2 regions of the Streptomyces sp. CAI-85 genome follow, and region 1 is predicted to be linked to the other one. Evidence: predicted binding sites of a transcription regulator. Region 1 holds the regulator's gene; the other holds the start of a gene.
The links. The regulator HspR, encoded in region 1, represses chaperone genes until heat shock. The targets are predictions, from matches to a motif close to TTGAGNNNNNNNNNCTCAA.
Positions count from the first base shown of each region.

Region 2: a site for HspR is predicted at 1,454-1,472, ahead of lon (endopeptidase La). Genes of this name have one in related genera too.

Region 1 is NZ_JAANNX010000098.1:9,077-12,485, reverse strand. Features, by position in the region: partial or broken gene dnaJ (molecular chaperone DnaJ) at 1-1,001, shown strand, start outside; gene G6W55_RS35560 (heat shock protein transcriptional repressor HspR) at 1,004-1,468, shown strand; gene G6W55_RS35555 (sugar ABC transporter substrate-binding protein) at 1,734-2,843, shown strand; gene G6W55_RS35550 (transglutaminase family protein) at 2,889-3,409, opposite strand, start outside.
Region 2 is NZ_JAANNX010000029.1:3,069-6,477, reverse strand. Features, by position in the region: gene lon (endopeptidase La) at 1-1,431, opposite strand, end outside; gene G6W55_RS25280 (spermidine synthase) at 1,666-2,343, shown strand; gene G6W55_RS25275 (response regulator transcription factor) at 2,466-3,206, shown strand; gene G6W55_RS25270 (ATP-binding protein) at 3,203-3,409, shown strand, end outside.

The DNA.
Region 1 (3,409 bases):
ACGACGTCCTCGGTGACCCCAAGAAGCGCAAGGAGTACGACGACGCCCGCGCCCTCTTCGGCAACGGCGGGTTCCGCCCGGGTCCGGGCGCCGGCGGCGGCTCCTTCAACTTCGACCTGGGGGACCTCTTCGGAGGCAACCCCCAGGGCGGGGGAGCCGGCGGCTTCGGCGGCGGTATCGGCGACGTCTTCGGCGGCCTGTTCAACCGCGGCGGCGGGGGCACGACCCGTACCCAGCCCCGGCGCGGCCAGGACATCGACACCGAGGTCACCCTGACCTTCACCGAGGCCATCGAGGGCGCGACCGTCCCGCTGCGGATGTCCTCGCAGGCCCCGTGCAAGGCGTGCTCCGGCACCGGCGACAAGAACGGCACACCGCGTGTGTGCCCGACCTGCGTCGGCACCGGCCAGGTGGCCCGGGGCTCGGGGGGCGGTTTCTCCCTGACCGACCCGTGCCCCGACTGCAAGGGCCGCGGGCTGATCGCCGAGCACCCCTGCCTGGACTGCAAGGGCAGCGGCCGCGCCAAGTCCTCGCGCACCATGCAGGTCCGCATCCCGGCCGGGGTGACGGACGGGCAGCGCATCCGGCTGCGCGGCAAGGGCGCGCCGGGCGAGCGCGGCGGCCCGGCCGGCGATCTGTACGTCGTCGTCCATGTGGGCGCGCACCCGGTGTTCGGCCGCAAGGAGGACAACCTCACGGTGACCGTGCCGGTGACGTTCACCGAGGCGGCGCTCGGCGGGGAGATCAGGGTGCCCACCCTGGGCGGCCCGTCGCTCACCCTCAAGCTGCCGCCCGGCACCCCCAACGGCCGCACCATGCGGGCGCGGGGCAAGGGCGCGGTCCGCAAGGACGGCACCCGCGGCGACCTTCTGGTCACCGTGGAGGTGAGTGTCCCCAAGGACCTGACGGGGAAGGCTCGTGACGCGCTCGAGGCGTATCGCGAGGCGACCGCGGACGAGGATCCGAGGGCGGACCTGTTCGAGGCCGCGAAGGGAGCATAAGGATGGATGGCCGTCGACGCGGTGACACTTTTCGTGGGCCGTATGAACTGACCGAGGAGACCCCGGTCTACGTCATCTCGGTGGCGGCCCAGCTTTCCGGCCTGCACCCGCAGACGCTGCGCCAGTACGACCGCCTGGGGCTGGTCTCCCCCGACCGCACCGCCGGGCGGGGCCGCCGCTACTCGGCCCGTGACATCGAGCTGCTGCGCACCGTCCAGCAGTTGTCGCAGGACGAGGGCATCAACCTGGCCGGTATCAAGCGCATTATCGAGCTGGAGAACCAGGTCGCCGCGCTCCAGTCCCGGGTCGCCGAACTGGAGTCGGCCCTGGACGGCGCGGCGGCGGCCATGCAGCAGCGCGAGGCCGCGGTCCACGCCTCCTACCGCCGCGACCTGGTCCCGTACCAGGAGGTCCAGCAGACCAGCGCGCTGGTGGTGTGGCGCCCCAAGCGCCCGCAGTCCGACTGAGGCGATACACACACGGAAGAGGGGCCCGGAGAGATCTCCGGGCCCCTCTTCCGTGTGCTTCCCGCGGCGCGGAGAGTCCGTAAAGAGAAGTGCGTACCCTCTTCGCTCGGTCTCCATGCGTCTTCACATGCTAAGCGGAGTGTGATGTTGTCACTTCGTTAAGTAGTACGGCTTGACTGGTGGGGGCGCCGACGCGTTGTCTTTTCTGACACCTGGGTCAACATGTCGCACCCATGTCCGGAACGCACCTGAAGTGAGCCCCTGAATGCGTCGTATCGCCATAGCCGTGGTCGCCTCCACGATGACTCTCTCGCTCGCCGGGTGCGGCATGCTCGACGCCGGTTCGGACAGCGCGGACGCGACCCCGACCCGCAGCAACGACGTCACCATCGGCGTGCTCCTGCCGGAGAAGACGAACACCCGGTACGCGGAGTTCGACTACCCGATCATCAAGGAGAAGATCTCCGCGCTGACCGACGGCAAGGGCAAGACGGCGTACGCCAACGCCGCCAACAGCGCCAAGGTCCAGGACGAGCAGATGCAGAAGATGATCGACGACAAGGTCGACTGCATCCTGCTCGACGCGGTCGACTCGAAGAAGATCGCGGGGATGGTGCAGAAGGCCAAGGACGCGAACATCCCGGTCATCGCCTACGACCGTCTCGCGCAGGGCCCGATCGACGCGTACGTCTCCTTCGACAACGAGCTGGTCGGCGAGGTGCAGGGCCGTTCCCTCACCGAGGCGCTCGGCACCGCCGACACCAGCGACAAGATCGTCATGATCAACGGTTCGCCGACCGACCCGAACGCCGCGCAGTTCAAGGAGGGCGCGCTCAGCGAGCTGAGCGGCCGCGTGACCATCGCCGCGCAGTACGACACCGCCGACTGGAGCCCGGAGAAGGCCCAGGAGCACATGACCGAGGCGATCGGGAAGATCGGCAAGGACAACATCGCGGCCGTCTACTCCGCCAACGACACCATGGCCGGCGGCATCATCAAGGCGCTGGAGGCGGCCGGTCTGAGCGGCAGCAGCCTGCCGCCCATCACCGGCCAGGACGCCGAGCTGCCGGGCGTGCAGCGGATCGTCAGCGGCGAGCAGTACATGACGGTCTACAAGCCCTACCGCGCCGAGGCGGAGGCCGCCGCCGAGGCCGCCGTCGCCAAGGTCCAGGGCCGCGCCCTCCAGTTCGAGGCGCTGACCCGCGACAAGGTCGACAGCCCGACCCACAAGGACATCCCGGCGAAGCTGGTGCAGGTGGTCGCCCTGACGAAGAGCAACCTCAAGGACACCGTGATCGCCGACGGCGTCTTCACGGCGCAGGACATCTGCACCGAGAAGTACAAGTCGGCCTGCAACTCCCTCGGCCTGAAGTAGCCGCAGCACCCGTAGTACCCGCAGTCCTGAGGTCCCCGGTGGAGTTCACGCCACGCGCGTGAACTCCACCGTCACGTCCGGCGGCCCGCCGGCCACGCCCCGGTAGACGCCCTTGTGCGGGGTGACGTCGTCGTAGTCCCGCCCCCGGCCGACGACCACATGGGACTCGTCGGCGCGGGTGCGGTTGGTGGGGTCGTAGCCGTGCCAGTCGCCCGCCCAGTACTCGATCCAGGCATGGCTCTGTCCGGCCACCGGGCGGTGGAGTTCCGCGTCCCGCTCCGGGTGGAGATAGCCGGAGACATAGCGGGTGGGCAGGCCCAGACCGCGCAGCAGGGCGATGGTCAGGTGCGCGATGTCCTGGCAGACGCCGGCGCCCTGCTGCCACGCCTCCGCCGCCGAGGTGTTCACGCCGGTGGCGCCGGGGAGGTAGGTCACCCGGTCGGCGACCAGGGCGGACACGGCGACCGCCGCCCCGTGCGGATCGAGGCCCGCGGCCGCCCCGCGCGCCTTCTTCACCAGCTTCTTCGGGACCGTCGTACGGGCCGTCGGGGAGGCGAACTCCAGCA
Region 2 (3,409 bases), on a different contig from region 1:
GACGTCGGACAGGTCCAGCTCGACCTCCAGGTAGTGGTCCCGGAAGGTGTGGTTCTGCGCCGGGTCGAGGACTTCGAGGAGGGCGGCGGCCGGGTCGCCCCGGAAGTCGGAGCCCACCTTGTCGATCTCGTCCAGCAGGACCACCGGGTTCATCGACCCGGCCTCCTTGATCGCGCGCACGATCCGGCCGGGCAGCGCGCCGACGTACGTACGGCGGTGGCCGCGGATCTCGGCCTCGTCGCGGACGCCGCCGAGGGCGACGCGGACGAAGGAGCGGCCCATGGCGTGCGCGACCGACTCGCCGAGGCTGGTCTTGCCGACGCCGGGCGGGCCGACGAGCGCCAGCACGGCACCGCCGCGCCGCCCGCCGACGACACCGAGGCCCCGCTCGCCGCGGCGCTTGCGCACGGCCAGGTACTCGGTGATCCGCTCCTTCACGTCCTCCAGGCCCGCGTGCTCGGCGTCGAGGATCGCCTTGGCGCCCTGGATGTCGTAGGAGTCCTCGGTCCGCTCGTTCCAGGGCAGTTCGAGGACGGTGTCCAGCCAGGTGCGGATCCAGGAGCCCTCCGGGGACTGGTCGGAGGACCGCTCCAGCTTGTCGACCTCCTTGAGGGCGGCCTCGCGGACCTTCTCGGGCAGGTCGGCGGCCTCCACGCGGGAGCGGTAGTCGTCGGACTCCTCGGCGGAGTCCTTGGAGTCGCCGTTCAGCTCGCGCAGTTCCTTGCGGACGGCGTCGAGCTGACGGCGCAGCAGGAACTCGCGCTGCTGCTTGTCGACGCCCTCCTGGACGTCCTTGGCGATGGTCTCGGCGACGTCCTGCTCGGCGAGGTGGTCGCGCAGTTGCCGGGTGGCGAGCTTCAGCCGGGCCACCGGGTCGGCGGTCTCCAGCAGCTCCACCTTCTGTTCGGTGGTCAGGAACGGCGAGTAGCCGGAGTTGTCGGCGAGCGCGGAGACGTCGTCGATGGCCTGGACGCGGTCGACGACCTGCCAGGCGCCGCGCTTGCGCAGCCAGGCGGTGGCGAGCGCCTTGTACTCCTTGACCAGGTCGGTGACGTGCCCCGGCAGGGGTTCCGGCACGCTCTGGTCGATACGGGTGCCCTCGACCCAGAGCGCGGCGCCCGGGCCGGTCGTCCCGGCGCCGATCTGCACGCGCCCGCGGCCGCGGATCAGCGCGCCCGGGTCGCCGTCGGCCAGCCGACCGACCTGTTCGACGGTGCCCAGCACGCCGGTGCTCGCGTACGTCCCGTCGATCCGCGGGACCAGCAGCACCCTGGGCTTGCCCGGCTCGGACCGCGCGGCGGCCTGAGCGGCCTCCACCGCGGCGCGCACGTCGGTGTCGTTGAGGTCCAGCGGAACCACCATGCCGGGGAGTACGACCTCGTCATCGAGAGGCAGTACGGGCAGGGTGAGCGATGCGGACGTCGAAGCCATGATCTCCCCTTCGGCAGTCAAGTTGAGCTATGCCGACTCAATGCATGGGAGCCTCGGGATGTTCCCGGGACGACCGCCCGTTCGCTGTGGGCGATCACCGGACGCTCACCGGGCGATCGCCGAAGGAGGGAGTCACAGCCCGTCCGTCAATGCCGCACAGCTTCTTCACCCCCGCCCGACCAGGTCTCTTCGCGTTCCGTCAACGTTCCGTCAGAGAAATGCCACGATGGGCCGATGGTGACGCCCTACGACATCCCCGAAGTGCTGGACCGTCGCGAGGGTCCTTACGGCGAGGTGGTGCTGCGCCGGCACGGGACGCTGCTCCAGATCATCGCGAACGGCTGCTTCCTGATGGACACCTCCGACGGCCGCTCCGAACGCCTGCTGGTGGACGCCGCGCTCGCCGCCCTGGACGGCCGGGACGCCCCGGAACTGCTGATCGGCGGTCTCGGCGTCGGATTCTCGCTCGCACACGCCGCGGCCGACCCCCGCTGGGGCGCGGTCACCGTCGTGGAGCGCGAGCGGGCCGTCGTCGACTGGCACCGCGGCGGCCCGCTGGCCGCCCTCTCCGCGCGGGCGCTCGCCGATCCGCGCGCGAAGATCGTGGAGGCCGACCTGCTGGACTACGTCAATGAGACATGCGACACGTTCGACGCGCTCTGCCTCGACATCGACAACGGTCCTGGCTGGACCGTCGACGAGGGCAACGACAGCCTCTATTCGGTGACCGGACTCACGCGCTGCGCAAGGGTGTTGAGACCCGGTGGCGTGCTCGCGGTATGGTCCGCCCAGCCCTCTCCGGAATTCGAGGGAACCTTGGGGAATGCCGGGTTCCAGCAGGTGCGTACCGAAGAGATCCCCGTTGCCCGAGGCGTGCCGGACGTCGTGCACCTCGCCGTCCGACCTGGATAGCAAAGGCGAGGTGACTCCGGGTACGTTTCATGCCTGACGCCGATCATTTACGCGTCAACCGCAGTCATGCGCAGACAAGGGACCACCCCACTGGTTCCGGAAAGCACACTCAGGGGCGGGCGATGGAGCAGACACACACCGCGCACAACGGCACGACGACGGCGACCCAGGGCGCGCAGCGCCGCGTTCTGGTGGTCGAGGACGACCCGACGATCGTCGACGCCATCGCGGCCCGCCTGCGCGCCGAGGGATTCCTCGTGCAAACGGCGGGCGACGGCCCCGCGGCCGTCGACACCGCGGAGGCATGGCAGCCCGATCTGCTGATCCTCGACATCATGCTGCCCGGCTTCGACGGCCTCGAGGTGTGCCGCCGGGTGCAGGCCGCCCGCCCGGTGCCGGTCCTCATGCTCACCGCGCGCGACGACGAGACCGACATGCTGGTCGGGCTCGGCGTGGGCGCCGACGACTACATGACCAAGCCGTTCTCGATGCGCGAGCTGGCCGCGCGCGTGCACGTGCTGCTGCGCCGGGTGGAGCGCGCCGCGATCGCGGCGACCACGCCCCGCAGCGGCATCCTGCGCCTCGGCGAGCTGGAGATCGACCACGCGCAGCGCCGGGTCCGGGTCCGCTCGGAGGACGTGCATCTGACGCCCACCGAGTTCGACCTGCTGGTCTGCCTGGCCAACACCCCGCGCGCGGTGCTCTCCCGTGAGCAGTTGCTGGCGGAGGTCTGGGACTGGGCGGACGCCTCCGGCACCCGCACGGTCGACAGCCACATCAAGGCGCTGCGCCGGAAGATCGGCGCCGAGCGGATCCGCACCGTGCACGGTGTGGGCTACGCGCTGGAGACCCCCACGCCATGAGCGGCGCGGACGGTCCGAGAGACCCCGGGGAGTCCTGGGGGAAAGTGCGCCCGTTCTCGGTGAAGACCAAGCTCGGCGCGCTGGTCGTCGTCTCGGTGCTGATCACCACCGGGCTGTCCGTGATCGCCGTGCACACGAAGACGGAACTCCGCTTCATCACGGTCTTCTCGATGATCGCCACCCTGCTCATCACGCAGTTCGTG